Regions from separate parts of the Saccharibacillus brassicae genome, predicted to be linked through region 1. Evidence: riboswitches for the same ligand, from Rfam matches in the RefSeq annotation. Region 1 holds a riboswitch; the other holds the start of a gene.
The links. Region 1 has a riboswitch for cyclic di-AMP ahead of FFV09_RS11085 (C40 family peptidase). Riboswitches for the same ligand answer to the same signal wherever they lie in the genome.

Region 2: linked by a shared signal. The riboswitch ahead of FFV09_RS14975 (C40 family peptidase) and the one ahead of FFV09_RS11085 (C40 family peptidase) in region 1 are both predicted to bind cyclic di-AMP.

The regions. Positions count from the first base shown of each region.
Region 1 is NZ_CP041217.1:2,651,607-2,658,914, reverse strand. Features, by position in the region: gene rpoE (DNA-directed RNA polymerase subunit delta) at 78-578, opposite strand; gene argS (arginine--tRNA ligase) at 756-2,435, opposite strand; gene FFV09_RS11100 (YwiB family protein) at 2,425-2,859, opposite strand; gene FFV09_RS11095 (DNA-3-methyladenine glycosylase) at 3,100-3,777, shown strand; gene FFV09_RS11090 (YwhD family protein) at 3,879-4,391, opposite strand; cyclic di-AMP (ydaO/yuaA leader) riboswitch at 4,842-4,980, shown strand; gene FFV09_RS11085 (C40 family peptidase) at 4,988-5,458, shown strand; gene FFV09_RS11080 (GNAT family N-acetyltransferase) at 5,724-6,212, shown strand; gene FFV09_RS11075 (hypothetical protein) at 6,396-6,689, opposite strand; gene motA (flagellar motor stator protein MotA) at 7,089-7,308, shown strand, end outside.
Region 2 is NZ_CP041217.1:3,610,791-3,618,098, reverse strand. Features, by position in the region: gene FFV09_RS15010 (helix-hairpin-helix domain-containing protein) at 1-1,931, opposite strand, end outside; gene FFV09_RS15005 (PP2C family serine/threonine-protein phosphatase) at 1,928-2,716, opposite strand; gene FFV09_RS15000 (vWA domain-containing protein) at 2,716-3,387, opposite strand; gene FFV09_RS14995 (pseudouridine synthase) at 3,469-4,161, opposite strand; gene FFV09_RS14990 (NifU N-terminal domain-containing protein) at 4,329-4,607, opposite strand; gene FFV09_RS14985 (CYTH domain-containing protein) at 4,704-5,201, opposite strand; gene FFV09_RS14980 (aspartyl-phosphate phosphatase Spo0E family protein) at 5,375-5,530, opposite strand; cyclic di-AMP (ydaO/yuaA leader) riboswitch at 5,881-6,019, shown strand; gene FFV09_RS14975 (C40 family peptidase) at 6,021-6,491, shown strand; gene FFV09_RS14970 (ABC transporter ATP-binding protein) at 6,960-7,308, shown strand, end outside.

The DNA.
Region 1 (7,308 bases):
TCGGTCCTTTTCCCCTGCCTGCACAGGCCCGCGCAAAAGAGAGCGTGAAGCAAAGCGGAACTTGCGAAACCGGACGCTTAGCGTCCTTCTTCGCCTTCGAATTCCTCTTCTTCTTCGTCTTCCTCTTCTTCCTCTTCGTCCAGTTCTTCGCCTTCGATCTCTTCTTCTTCGTCTTCGACTTCATCATCGACGATTACATCTTCGTCCACGTCGTCTTCGTCGTTGTCGAACAGATCGTCGTCTTCGTCATTCGCATCTTCTTCTTCGTCGGCGCTGAATACCGGATCTTCGTCCAGATCGTCGTCGTCTTCGTCGTTGATGATGCGCGGACGCTTGGCGCCCACGACCGGATCTTCGGATTTTTCCAGCGGATACCAGCGTTTCAGACCCCAGAGATTCGTTCCGACGCACGCGAAGCGGCCGTCGATGTTGATCTCGGTGTAGAGCTGGGCAATCATGTTCGTCGCCTGTTCGTTGGTAAGGCCGCGATGACGCGCGACTTCTTTCATCAGATCCGGATAATAGTAAGGTTCGTTGGCTTTCTTCAAAATCAAAAAGGCCAGATCGACCATGGGCATTTCGCGGATTTTCTCGGTATCGATCGACAATTCAATCGGTGCAGGTGCCAAATGGACACTTCCTCTCAAAACGTAATGCAATTCGGTCGTGCAGAAAAAGTCAACCTAAGTAAAACGCATCCGCGCGCAAAATGCAAGAAGCGCGGACGATTTTTCACATGTCGGGAAAAAAGCCGCCTACATCCGTTCCGGCGCCGATACGCCGATGAGGCGCAGCACATTCGCAATGACGGTGCGCACGGCACCGAGCAGCGCCAGGCGGGCCTGGGTCACGGCGGCGTCTTCCGTAATGAAGCGCTCCGCTTTGTAGTAGCTGTGCAGCATCGTGGCCACTTCGTACACATAACGCGTCAGGCGGTGCGGCGCGTAGCCTTCGGCCGTGATGCGGATCTCTTCCGGCAGCTCGCCGAGCTTGCGCAGCAGGTCGTATTCGTGCTGGGCCGTCAGCTTGCTCAGGTCGACCTGCTCAAGCGGCAGCACGGTCACCTTCTGCTCTTCGGCCTGGCGGAAAATGCTGCAGATACGCGCATGCGCGTACTGCACGTAGAACGCCGGGTTCTCGTTCGACGTCGACACGGCAAGGTCCATGTCGAAGTCCAGATGCGAGTCCATGCTGCGCATGGTGAAGAAGTAACGCATCGGATCGACGCCCACTTCGTCCATCAGCTCTTCCATCGTCACGGCTTTGCCGGTCCGCTTGGACATTTTGACTTTCTCGCCGCCCTGGAACAGGCTGACCATCTGCGCAATCAGCACGATCAGCTTCTCCGGATCGTTGCCCAGTCCCTGCATGGCCGCTTTCATCCGCGGGATGTACCCGTGGTGGTCGGCGCCCCAGATGTTCATGACCTTGTCGAAGCCGCGCGCGTACTTGTCGCGGTGGTACGCGATGTCCGGCGTCAGGTACGTGTACGTGCCGTCGTTTTTGATCAGCACGCGGTTCTTGTCGTCGCCGTATTTGGTCGTCTCAAGCCACGTGGCGCCGTCTTCTTCGAACACTTCGCCGCGGCTGCGCAGCTCGTCGAGCGCGTCCAGCACCTGGCCGTTTTCGTACAGCGACGTTTCGCTGAAGAAGACGTCGAAGTGCACGCGGAAACGGTCCAGGTCGCGGCGGATCTTCTGCATTTCTTTTTCCAGACCGTACGTGCGCAGATATTCCATCCGTTCGCCCTGGCTCATCGACACCAGACGATCGCCTTCGAGTTCGACCAATTCCTTGGCGAAACCTTTGATATCCTCGCCGTAATAGCCGTCTTCCGGCATCTGGGCGTCCTGGCCGAGTTCCTGCAGGTAGCGGGCTTCGATCGAGACGCACAGGTTCATCACCTGGTTGCCGGCGTCGTTGATATAGTATTCGCGCGTCACGTCGTAACCGGCGAAATCGAGCACGTTGCACAGCGCATCGCCGACGGCGGCGCCGCGGGCATGGCCCAGATGCAGGCTGCCGGTCGGGTTGGCGCTGACGAATTCGAGCTGGACGCGTTTGCCTTTGCCGTCCTCGATCCGTCCGTAATCGGCGCCCTGCGACGCAATCGTGCCGACGACCGGGTACAGATAGCTTTTGTTCAGCGTAAAGTTGATAAAGCCCGGTCCGGCGATCTCGGTCCGTTCGATCCCGGCCGCTTCGCGGTCCAGGTTCTCCAGAATCGCTTCGGCGATCAGGCGCGGGTTCTTCTTGGCAAGGCGGGTCAGCTGCATGGCCGCGTTGGTAGACAGGTCGCCGTGGGTCTTGTCTTTGGGTACTTCCAGCGCAATGTCCGGAATGTCGGCTTCGGCCACGAGGCCGGCTTTGGCGATCGCCTGGGCGATGGCCTGTTTCACGGTATCTTCAAGCTGTTGTAGCGGGTTAATCGTCATATCGGTTGACTTCCTCCTGTATGGTTAAGCTAACGGCAAAATGGCCCGAGATGGCGTCGTGCACTTCCATCTCGTACGCCCAATGGATCTCTCCCGCAGCGCCTTGCATGCGCACGCGCAGGTCCCGGGTATGGGTAACGAGCGCAAAACGCGCGTAAGGCGAACGGTAAAAACCGGGCAGGCTGCTTCCCAGGCGGAAAGACTGCTCCGATTCGACCTCGCCGTGGCGGATGACTTTCAATTCTTCCTGCGTGACCTTGACCAGCGTTCGCACGCCGCCCGGACTGCCGTTCGCGCCGGGTTCTTCGTAGCGGACGTACAAGGCGTTGTCTTTTTGAAAAAGCTGTCCGGCGAGCGTCTGCTTCACCGTCTCTTCGTCCTGCTTGCTGACAATCGTAATCAGGACGCGGCTCATGCCTGGCATAGCGCTTCCGCTCCAATCCGTTTAACGAAGATTTCTTCTATAGTACTATAGCATATTCCGGTATGGGGACCTAGTGCTTTCGACGACTGCAAACCGGCTTCGGGCAAAAAAAACCGACTTCCGGCGCCGGCACGCGAACGCTGCGCTTCGACGCGGATTTACTCCTTCCCCGAACGTTTATTAAAATAGGGAAGAACGCGGGTGCAGCCAACCGATCATCCGCCAAAAGGAGGAATTCCGATGCAGCCACTCACGCCGCGCCCGGCGCAGGGCGCTTTCCGCCCGCTGCCTCCGTCCCTGTTCGCTTCGACCGCGCTGGAGGCGTCTCCGCGGCTGCTGGGCCAGACGCTGGTGCGCCGCACCGAGTTCGGGGAGATCCGCAGCCGGATCATCGAGACGGAGAGCTACGGAGGGATCGAAGACAAAGGCAGCCATGCCTACGGCGGCCGGCGCACTCCGCGCACGGAGATCATGTTCGGCGCCGGCGGCACGGCCTACGTCTACCTGATCTACGGCATGTACCACTGCCTGAACGTCGTCACGGGCTCACAAGACGATCCGCAGGCCGTGCTGATCCGTGCCGTGGAGCCGCTGACCGAAGAAGACGAACGCCGCATGCGCTTTTTCCGCAAAATCAAATCCAAAAAAGCGTCCGACCTGTCCGGCGGCCCGGGCAAGCTGTGCCGGGCGCTCGACGTCGACAAATCGTTCAACGGCTGCCGCCTGACGGTGCCGACGAGTCCGCTCTACCTTGAAGCCGGCGACGACCCTTCTTCGCTGGAGCTGCTGTGCGGACCGCGCATCAATATCGATTACGCGGAAGAATACGCGGCCAAGCCGTGGCGGTTTTTCGTCAAGGACCATCCGTACGTCTCGGTGAACGACAAGGCCCATCCGCCCAAGCCGTTTTTCCTGTAACCGTGCAGCGGAGAGGAAGCCCGTAAGAATGAAAAAGCAAAAAGCGCCGATCCCAAACCCGGGACCGACGCTTTTTTGCTGCTGCCGCAGGATCGCGACTCTTAGACGTCCAACGCCTGCTTAAGCTCTTCCGGCGAACGGTTCCACCATTCTTCGTTGTGCGCCGTCAGCAGCGTCTTGAGCGCCGCTCTCGCTTCGTTGTCCATCTCGTTCAGGATGATCTTCCGCTTGATCGCGTAATCGAGCTTGTTCACGTGGTCGGCGAGAATCTTGAAGCCTCTCTTCGTCTCGCTGTTGATCCACATCTCGCAGGCCGTCGCTCCCGCGTAGCTGCCGCCTTCTTCCGTCTTGTCCACCGCGACCCAGACGAGCCATACCCGGCGTCCGCCTTCCGCATCGGCGCGTTCGGCCGTGAACTTGATGCCGCGCTCCACTTTGCTCTTGGCATGCATGGCGCCCACGTCGATCTTCGCTTCGCCTTCGTCTATAATGATCGGGGATACGTTGTTCAAGTTGATGGCGCCCGTGCCGAAGCCCTTATGCTTGCTGCTTTTTTGGCTGCTGCTGATGATATTGAGCCCAAGCTGTTTTTTACCTGTCTGATTTTGGTCCATAACGGGAATCCGAGCCCCTTTCGGCGAATAAATTCATCCAAATTCTTGCAAAAACTCATGCTTTTTTCTTAAAACTCTTCATCTTCTTCTATTCTATCCGATAAAAAGACGAAAGCAAAACAAAAAAACCCGGATACCGGCTCGATAAACCGTAGGGTTAAGCGCTTTTCAGAGGTTTTTTCCATAGCGAAACAACTCGAATTCAAACAAATGTCACCTTTTTTAACTTCAGCAAAACCGCGCAGCCGTGCGGGATTGAGGCTTTTGGTGGAAGGTCCGCGTCAAACGCGCGCCAAAATAATGTTAAATAAAGGTTTGCCAACGGCTAAGTCCTTTGCTACAATGTGTTTTGTGAGTAGTAACAACTTTGTAAACTTTGCTTCAAGCCATAGAAGCTGCTTCAAATATCGACACAACGACGATCCGACACACGAAGCTTTTCGGTGCAAACCAAGATCTAAGCCGAATTCCGGCACCGGGGAGCGGGGGAACCAGTTATGGGTGAATTGACTTCGCAACGAAGGAGTCATAGGGGGACCTTCTCAACCGAATCCTTAAGCTAACCTCGCAGGCAAAACGGAAGGGGTACAATGTCTTTGAAGAAGAAGCTGACAGCCGCAGTAATGGGACTCGCCATCGCTTTTAGCGTAGCGGGCGCAGGAAACGCACATGCAGATTCCCAATTGGACAACGTAATCGATTCAGCACTTGGAACGCCATACCGCACTGCGGGCACAAGCCTTAACGGATTCGACTGCTCGGGCTTCACGAGCTACGTCTTCGACAAACTCGGCGTGGATCTGCCGCGTCAATCTTCGTCGCAATACAGCGCCGGAGCCAAGATCGACCGCAGCGACCTGCGCGCCGGAGACCTCGTCTTCTTCAACACGACGGGCAGAGGCATTTCGCATGTGGGCATTTATGTAGGCAACGGCAAATTCGCCCATTCGTCGTCTTCGAACGGAGTTCGTTACGACAACCTGAGCTCTAGTTATTATGCCGAACGTTATGTCGGTGCGTCTCGCGTAATGAGCACGTACACGTATAACTCTTTTGTTGCCGAATAACCTTTTCTTCGACTGCTTTTATGCGAATTCATGAATGAGCGTAATGAATATAACGGCCGTATTGGATGACTGCAATCATCCGATGCGGTTTTTTCATGTCTGCTTGGCGTCGGCCGCCGTTTCTCTTGCCCTTTAAACGGTGCTGCGCTGGAAAAGGTTTCAAACGCGCCGATCTTTTTCGTCGTTACGAAATATTACCCGCCGCCCGGACGCCTAAACGCCTTTTTTACATTTCGTGATCCCTTTTTGAACAGGAGTGAGAAACATGAACGCGAAGAGGTTCGATATTCGTCCGTTGACGGAGCGGGAAGCGGAAATCATTTGCGGTTGGCGGTACGAGCCGCCGTACGACATCTACGGGTGGATGCCCTGGGAGCAGGTCAAACAGCTCGGGATCGAATTCGGCGATCCCGAGCTGCGCGAACAGCAGTATGTGTCGGTGTACGAGGGCGAACTTTTCTGCGGGTTCGCCCAGCTCTTCCCGCTCGGCGGCACGACCCGCCTCGGGATCGGCATGCGTCCGGATCTGTGCGGACACGGCTTAGGGGCGGCTTACGTGCGCGCCGTCGCCGAAGAAGCGCTGCGGCGCGTTCCCGGCCAGGAGATCGACCTGGAAGTGCTGACGTGGAACCAGCGCGCCATCAAAGCCTACCGCAAAGCCGGCTTCGCCATTACCGATCTCTACGAACGGATGACGCCTTCGGGCCTCAAGCCGTTCTACTGCATGGTCTACCAGATGCCGTCGGACTCGTAGAGCCGGCGTACGTCCGCTTCGGCGCACGAACGCTTTCCATGACGATATCCATGTTCGGACTGCCGACCCCGACGATCTTCGGGGCGGCTTTTTCGGCGTGCCTGGCCTGTTCGGGCACCGGTTGTTTTACGGGTTCTTTCATTATAGGCTTCATAGGCTTGCTCCCGCTTCTTGCGAAGCGGCTCAGACCAACGCCACGAACGTCATTTGTTTGTCGCCGATCAGAATATTGATGCGATGCAGATCCGTGTCGTGGATCACCACGGCGCTGCCCACTTCGATCGACGGCGTAGTGCCGAGCGCGTAGAACAGGTCTTCGGCCAGCGCTTCATGCACTTCCAGCCGGTCCGGCGTCTCCATCCGTTCCCAGTCTTCCGCCTCCATCTCGAAAAACAGATAGCTGTCCGGAATCAATGAGACCGCTTTCGTCAAATCCTGCAAAATATCCGCGTAATCTCTTCCGTGTTTAACTCCCATGGTTTCCGCTCCTTTTTTCGTACATTATTGTGAACCGACTATCTTATTTTCATTATAGCGCAATTTATCTCTTAAAAAAAAAGCTCCCCCTGTCGATAAAAAACATATCGAGCCGTAGGGTGTTTTTAGTCAAAAACCACTTCATGATACCAGCTTCGTCGATTTTGACTGTTACAGCCTTCCAACTCGGGCAAACGGACGGATCATGAAAGGCCAGACTTCGAACACATCCGGGAACCTTGATCGCGTTAAATTCCGCTGCCGGCTGGAACCGCACATCGAACCGTTCAAGGCACCCGAAGGTCGCATACGTATGTCAGTTTCGTTTCTTGCCGTACACACAGGCCAGGGATGGCCGTGCTTATGAATGTTTTATATTCTCATGGATGAGGTGCTTACATGGAATTATCGTCTCTTATCGGTCTGGTCCTAGCTCTAGTCTCCATTTTCGTCGGCATGATCCTCAAAGGCGCCCCGCTCGGTTCCCTCATGGTACCGGCGGCCTATCTTATCATTATCGGGGGCACCGTTTCAACCATATTCGTCGGCTTCCCAATGAGCGATCTCAAGAACTTCCCGAAGCTCGTCAAAATTTTCCTGTTCAAACCGAAAATGATCG
Region 2 (7,308 bases), 960 kb from region 1:
TCGCGCAGCGCAGCTTCCTGCTTCGCGCGAATGCCCGAGCTGATCCGCATCAGCTCGGCCGGGCCGGCCGACAGCCGCCGTTCCAGTTCGCGCGTCCGGGCTTCGACCGCCCGTTCCACGGCGAGCACTTCCGCCTGCGGCACCCGGCCGAGCACCGGGTCGAACGCGAAGCGCCGTTCCAGGCGGTCGCGCCACGCCAGCAGCATGCGCGTATTGGCCGGACCGAAGCCGGGCACCCGCGCCAGACGCTGCGTCTCGACTTCCAGCGCCGTCTCGATGCCGAACAGCGCAAGCGTCGCCCGGCGGCCCGGGCCGATCCCGTCGAGCTGGGCCTGCTCGATCCGCTGCCGGCGCAGATACGCCTGAAGCTGCAGCGTGCGCTGCTTGTTCTCCAGGCGGCGCAGCTCTCCCGCCCGGAAGCTCTCCAGATCGAGGTACTCGCGCCTCGCCTGCTCCAGCTCCCGCAGCTTCCCGGCAAAAGCGCCGGAGCGCCCGGCGTCGCGGTACCGGCGCGACAGCTCTTCCCAGCGGCCTCTAAGCTGCTCGCGTTCATCCGACCGTGTCTCGCGCAGTCTGCGCCGCCCTCTGCCTGCCGCCAGCAGCAGCAGATTGAACCCGGCCCATCCGCCGACCGTCAATATCCAGAAGCCCGGCAGGAAGATCCAGATGCCCGCCGCCGCGGCCAGCGACAGCAGCGACAGGCCGCCCCGCCATTTGCGCCGCCGCAAATACGCGGCCACGGGCCCCGACAGCTGCGAAGACTGCGACGCCGGTTCCGGCAGCGTGCCGGCCTGCGGCGGCTGCGGCACGCGCTGGATCTGCATCCAGACGACCGGCAGCTGGAAGTTGGCCGCGGCGCCGGCAGAACCGCCCGCCTGCGCGGAGGCGCGGTCTCCCGCCGAGCCGTGCGGCGCGGCATGCGACGGGCGAAACAGCAGTCCGCCCGTCGCGGACTCCATCGCGCACCACGGACAGGAACCGACCTGCGACGGATACTGGTGCCCGGGGTTGCGCGCGCAGGAAGAGAGATGCCCGCCCATCTCCTGCAGCGCTTCGATCCACTCCTGCGCCTCGGGCCGGCGCGTCATCGATTCCTGCGCGAAAGCGCGCACGAACAGTGCCTGCACGGCCGGAGGAAGCACCTGCAGCGGCAGCGAGCCCGGAGGCGGCTGCATCTGCCGGGCCGCCGAAGCGGGACCGTACGCGAACCGGAATTCGCGGATTGCCCGCTCGATCGGCATGTCGCCCGTGCCGGAATATTTGCCCGCGAACGGATGGCGGCCCATAAACAGCAGCATGAAGATGAAGGCGGCCAAGCCGAAGTTGTCGTGGTTGCGCGTGCGCACGACGCCGCGAAAAGAAGTGACGCCCTGAAGTTCCGGCGGCATATACATCGGAATGCCGACGTCGCAGCCGAAGCGCGTGCCGCCGGACTGCACCTGGAAGCTGTCGCAGTCCAGCATCAGGATCGTCGCCTGGTCGGTGACGTAGAAATTGCTGTGGTTGATGTCTCCGACGACATGGCCGGCTTCATGCACGGCCGCGAAAGCGCGCGCCAGATTGGCCGCGGTATGTACGAGGAACGAATAGCCGGCCTGCGGAAATTCCGTCAGCCGGGTCTTGGGGCCGTATAGTTTGTGGATTTCTTTGCCGCTCAGGCACGGCATGAGGAAGCCGATGATCCGCCGGCCGGCGTCGCGCAGCACGTCGACGGGCCACACCGTAAACCGCAGCAGCCGTTCCGTCTTCAACCGGACCATCGCTTCGATCTTCTCCTGCTTGTCTTTGGGCAGCGGCTTGTGATACACCTTCGCCACCAGATCGGACTGCCCGACTAACTCGAACACCGATCCTTCCCCGCCGCGGCCGAGCTCCCGGCCGAAGACCACTTCCGCCCCGCTGCCGTTCACGATCCGATCGGCCCGTTTCATGGCGTGCCTTCCGGCGGCGCCAGCCGGCTCGCGAGAACGAGCGTCTTGTCGTCGTCCGTCCGCTCGTTTACCCGGCCCGAATCGAGAAAAGCGTGCAGCGAATCACCGTAGCGGCTCTGATCCGCCGCTTCCAGCCGTCTCAGCACGGAGAAAAAAGGACGGAAAAACGGCGCATGGGCGCTGCGGGTCTGGTAATGCAGCGCCAGACGCTGCAGGCCGTCGGTAAATACGGCGATCTCGCCGTACTGCCGGCCCGCGTGCAGGCTGTGCTGCAGCACTTTCTTGGCGCTGCTCTGCGTCGCGAAGTAAGTCATATTCTCGTATTCGCCCTGCTGCGGCCAAAATGCCCACATGTAGTCGTCCTCCTTCTCCGAAAATACGATCGCGCCGTCGCCGATCTGAATAAATACCGCCGTGTCCCCGCTCACGACCGCCGCCAGAAACGTACAGGCGAATTCGCGCGAGCGGCAGCCCGCTTTGGCCGCGCGGGCGCGTACGGCCCGCTGGAACCGGGACAGCCACGCTTCGCAAAATTCGCGCGTCAGCTGTTCGATCCGCCCGCCCCGGCCGAAATGCCGCTCAAGCGCGTCGGCGAACATCGTGCAGGCCAGCTCCGAGCCTTCTTCGGAACGCGAAGCGCTGCCCGCCCCGTCGGAAGCGGCCGCAAGCAGCACCTCTTGCGCGCCCGAAGCCGCAAACGTCCGGCACAGCGAAAAGTCCTGACAAGGCTTGTCCGTCTTGGCGTGCGACGTGCCGCGCACGGAAGCGTTCGCGTACTTCCACATCAGATCAGCGCCCATCCTTCCGGCGTAGCCGGATTTTCCAGCCGGATCTGGTCGCCCGGCGCCGAATGCGACACCGAATTCAGCGAATTCGACAGCCAGGAGAACAGGTCCGCGAAGCGCAGTCCTTTGAGCTTGAGCGGCGCCCTTGTTGCGATCTGGTTCAGCACGTTCATGTCGGCGTTCTCCACGCCGACCGCGAAGAACATGAACGACTTGGCGGCTTCGCCTGCGCGCACGAGCGAAGCGGCACGCTGCCAGTCGTCGGTCGGGGCTCCGTCCGTAATAAGGAAAATCCACGGCCGGTAATAGGAGACGCCGTTTTGCTTATACACGTTTTTGCGGTCTTCAAGCATCGCGACCGCTTTCTCGATTGCCGCGCCCATCGGCGTATTGCCGCTGGCCGTCAGCATCGGCGGGTAGAAGTCGTCCGGCGTGCCGAAATCGGACGTCGCCTGCACCGGGCCGAAGCTGACCACGGCCAGCTCCACCCGCTTGACCGACATGCTGTCGGTCATCAATTCTTCCTTGAACGAAGACAGTCCGCGGTTCAGCTCTTCGATCGGCTGTCCGCTCATCGAATACGAAGTATCCAACAGCAAAATGCAGGGACATCTAGGCTCCGGGTTTTCCGCGAATTCCGCGGCAAACGGTATCTGGTCGAATTCAAACATCTCAAGCAGCCCCTTCATCTGTAATCGCGGCGAAGATCCGCCGCTCCTTCTATTCTTGCAGCGCCTTGTTCTTGCAGCGCCCTAGTCCTGCAGCGCCGCCAGCAGCTCGCCGAGTTCCTGCGCGCCGAGCTCCCGCCGCTGCCCTGTCTCCAGGCCATCCAGCCGCACGTTCATGATCCGCTCGCGCCGCAGCTCCAGCACCCGAAAGCCGAGTTCTTTGCACATGCGGCGAATCTGCCGGTTCAATCCCTGCGTCAGCACGATGCCGAACGTCGATTCCCCGATCCGGTAAGTCCGGCAGGGCAGCGTCACCGTGTCCATGATCGGCACGCCGCCGGCCATCCGAAGCAAAAATTCGTCGGTCACCGGCTTGTCCACCGTCACGACGTATTCTTTTTCATGACCGTGTTCCGCGCGCATCATTCGATTCACGATGCCTCCGTCGTTGGTCAGCAGGATCAGGCCTTCGGAATCTTTGTCGAGCCGGCCTATCGGAAAGATCCGTACCGGGTAGTCCATATAATCGGCGATGTTCCCGGCCACGCCCGGAGCATGGGTGCATACGATGCCCCGCGGCTTGTTGAGAGCGAGGTACACCGGCTCCGCCTTGGGCGGAATAGGCAGCCCGTCGATCGTCACCGTATCGCCGGGAAGCACGTCGGCGCCGGCGGCGCACGCTTCCCCGTTGATCGCGATACGCCCGGCGGCGATCAACCGGTCCGTCTCCCGCCGCGAGCAGTAACCGCTCTCGCTCACGTATTTGTTGATGCGCATGCTCGTCCAACTTTCGTCTTCTCTATTGTAATAACCGGAAGCCGGCTGTTTGACTTCATTATAGATCCAAACAAAAACGTCTCCCGACCCGAAAGCGAAACCCAATGCCGTCGGAGGAGACGTTCGTCGATCAGGACGTCAAGGCTTCGGCAAGCGAAACCTGCGTCCTATGGATATACGCGTCGGAACGCTTCTTCGACCTGGGGCAGGATATCGTCCCAGCTTGCGTCCGGCAGTTTGCTGACCGTCACGAAGTCGCGCATGCCGAAAATGTTGTCCACGCCGTCGATTTCGACGAGCGCCGCAGCCAGCGGATGCTCGCTCGGCTCTCCCGCTTTGACCGACGTGCTTTTGGGACCTTCGAACAGAACGGAATCCGCTCCGACCCGAACCGAATTGGGATTAGGCGTTTGTTGAACATGAATTTGAACCGTGATAGTCCTCACCTCTTTCGTAAATTTGTCCGCCGGAAAGCGGACGAATTGGCTCTATTGTAACATATGGCCGCCCTGCGGCGCCGACTCTTTCGAAGCGGCCGGGCCTCAAGCGCGGTTTTGCAGTTCTTTCCACACTTTTTTGTTGCTGTATTCGCGCTTGGAACTGATATCCTCGCCGAACCAATCGGGTGGGGAGAACGCCTGCGCGTCTTCGAGCGACCCGAATTCGACTTCGGCCACCGTCAGGTCGAGCTGTTCGTACCGGTCCAGTTCGACCGTGAATCCGTTCCATTCCCCGGTCGTCCGGGTCTTCGTCAGCGGCACCGCTCCCGAAGCCCGGAACAGCTGGTCGTAGATGCTCTCGGTAATGGAGTATTCGATCTCTTCGCGGCTCATGCCGTTGCCCTGCTTGAACGTGTGCGTATATTCAACCTCGCCCGTATCGGCGTCGACCAGTCTGCGCACGCGCACCTCCTGCTGCTCGTCCAGCGCCAGGTAAGTCTGCTCGATCGTCTGCTGCGAGCGGCGCTGGAACGATCCGGCGGCGATCAGTTCTTCCGGCGTGCGATCCAACAAAAATTTGCGTTCGATTTCCGTTGCCATGCGGCTTCCTCCTCGTATGCCCGTATTTTCTTCTATAAGTATACCCCGAAAGATCGGGCCCCCGAAAGCCAAGAAGGCGATTTAACGGCAAACGCAAAAAAGCGCGTAGGCTACGCGCTTGAATAGAACAGTAAGCAGGCAAGCGTTCTCATAAAAAAACTTCACATGAACCGTCATGCGTTTTTGTAGCGTTCGTATTCGTTCAACCATTCGTCCAGCTTCTGCGACTGCACCAGCACCCGCTGATCGAGGAAACCGTATTCGTCGGCCAACTGATGGAGAATTCGACGCTGCCTTTCCATCTCATCTTGAATATCTTTGTTGTTCATCTCCAGGCCCTCCCGCTCGAGTCCTCTATACCATAAATCGGTAAAACAGCACCAATCCAAGAGATAAAATCCCAACATTTTAAATAATTTTTTTTGCGCACAGCTATTGCCGAATACGACGAAACTGCCGAAAAAGAAATATCAAACGCTGTTCGTTCGGGCTTTGCGAAACCTTCCGTACCGCCAATTGTAACAAATACGTGCGTTTTTCCCAGCAATAATTACAAATTTGTCACTTGTGTTTCGTTTTCAGCCTGTTATAATCATGCGATGTCGATAAGTTTTTTATGTTTTAAAGGAGCGTTTGACAAACCGATAGTCAGTAAGGTAGAGTATCAATAGTTACAAAATATTAATAAATGCCGAATTTCTTAACGCAAGAAAACGGGGGAACCATTTCGGGTGAATTATTCTTGTTTCAGAGGGAGTATAGGGAAATTCCTACCACCGAGCCCTTAGCTAACTCCGTAGGCATCAGGGGGAAAAATTTTTGAAGAAGCTTGTCATTTCCGTATTGGGAGCAGCCATTTTGTTTACGTCGGGGGCCACAAGTACATATGCCGCCAGCTCCGCACCACTTAACGCCGCAGTAAGTCAAGTCTCGGGCACGCCTTACAAATACGGCGGCACGACGACCTCAGGTTTCGATTGTTCCGGATTCACCCGATATATTTTCAAAAAGTTCGGCGTTTCGCTGGCCCGTACGGCTGCAAGCCAGGCTCAGCAGGGCACGACCGTATCCAAGTCCAATCTCCGCGTAGGGGATCTCGTCTTCTTCAACACGACGGGACGCGGAATTTCGCACGTCGGCTTCTACGTAGGCAACGGCAAGTTTGCCAATTCTTCGAGCAGCAAAGGCGTCAGCATCGCAAGCCTGTCCAATTCGTATTGGGGCAAACGCTACGTGACCGCCAAGCGCGTGACAAGCGACTGGTCTTACGGTCAAATGGTCCAGAGCTGATTTTCTCCGCACGTCTTCGTCTTCATCAACTCTCTCACATTCATCACACCCATATTCGCTTCAATCAACATCTTCCATTAACCCGTTCCTTCCGGCGCACGAGCCGGGGAACGGGTTTTATCGTCTCCGGGGACCGTTCCTTTTAATCAGATACTACATAGACGGACAGTCCGCCGGTTTGGTTGCATTTTCCGCGAACTTTTTTTGAACTTTTTTTCGATTTTGCCCTAACGGGCTTTTTTTGCTATAGTGAACCCATCTTTCCAAATGGGGTGACGAGGAGAATGTTCTGCCGCATCGTTCGAAGTAGCTAAGGATCGGGCCGGATCAAAACGCGTACCGGCTATCAAGGGGGCTCTCTGCCTTCTGATCGCATCCCTTGGTTTTACCACGATGATGCTGGACGGAACCTTCTCTTTTTGCTGCGTCCGCAGCGACTCATTCCCTTTTTGGAAGGCGGTTTTTGGTGTGTTAAAAAATAGCGTGTCCCTGTTCAAAAAACAAATCGTGCTGTACGTGCTGCTCGGCTTCGCCCTGCAGTTCGCTTCGGCTTACGGCATTCATACGTTTCAACGGCTGATCGACCGGATCTCGCTCTCCTCCGGCCTCGGCCAGTTAGGCAGCCTGCTGCTGCTCTACGGCGTGCTGCTCGGCGCGTGCGCCCTGCTGAACTACGCGGCGGAGTACCCGCAGACCCAGCTGCCGCGCGGCCTCACCGAGAAACTCAAGCTGCTGGCGCTCACCCGCCTCTCGAACATGGATTACCGCGCCTATCGCGATCTGGGCACGGGCGAGCTGATCCAGAGCATCGAGAACG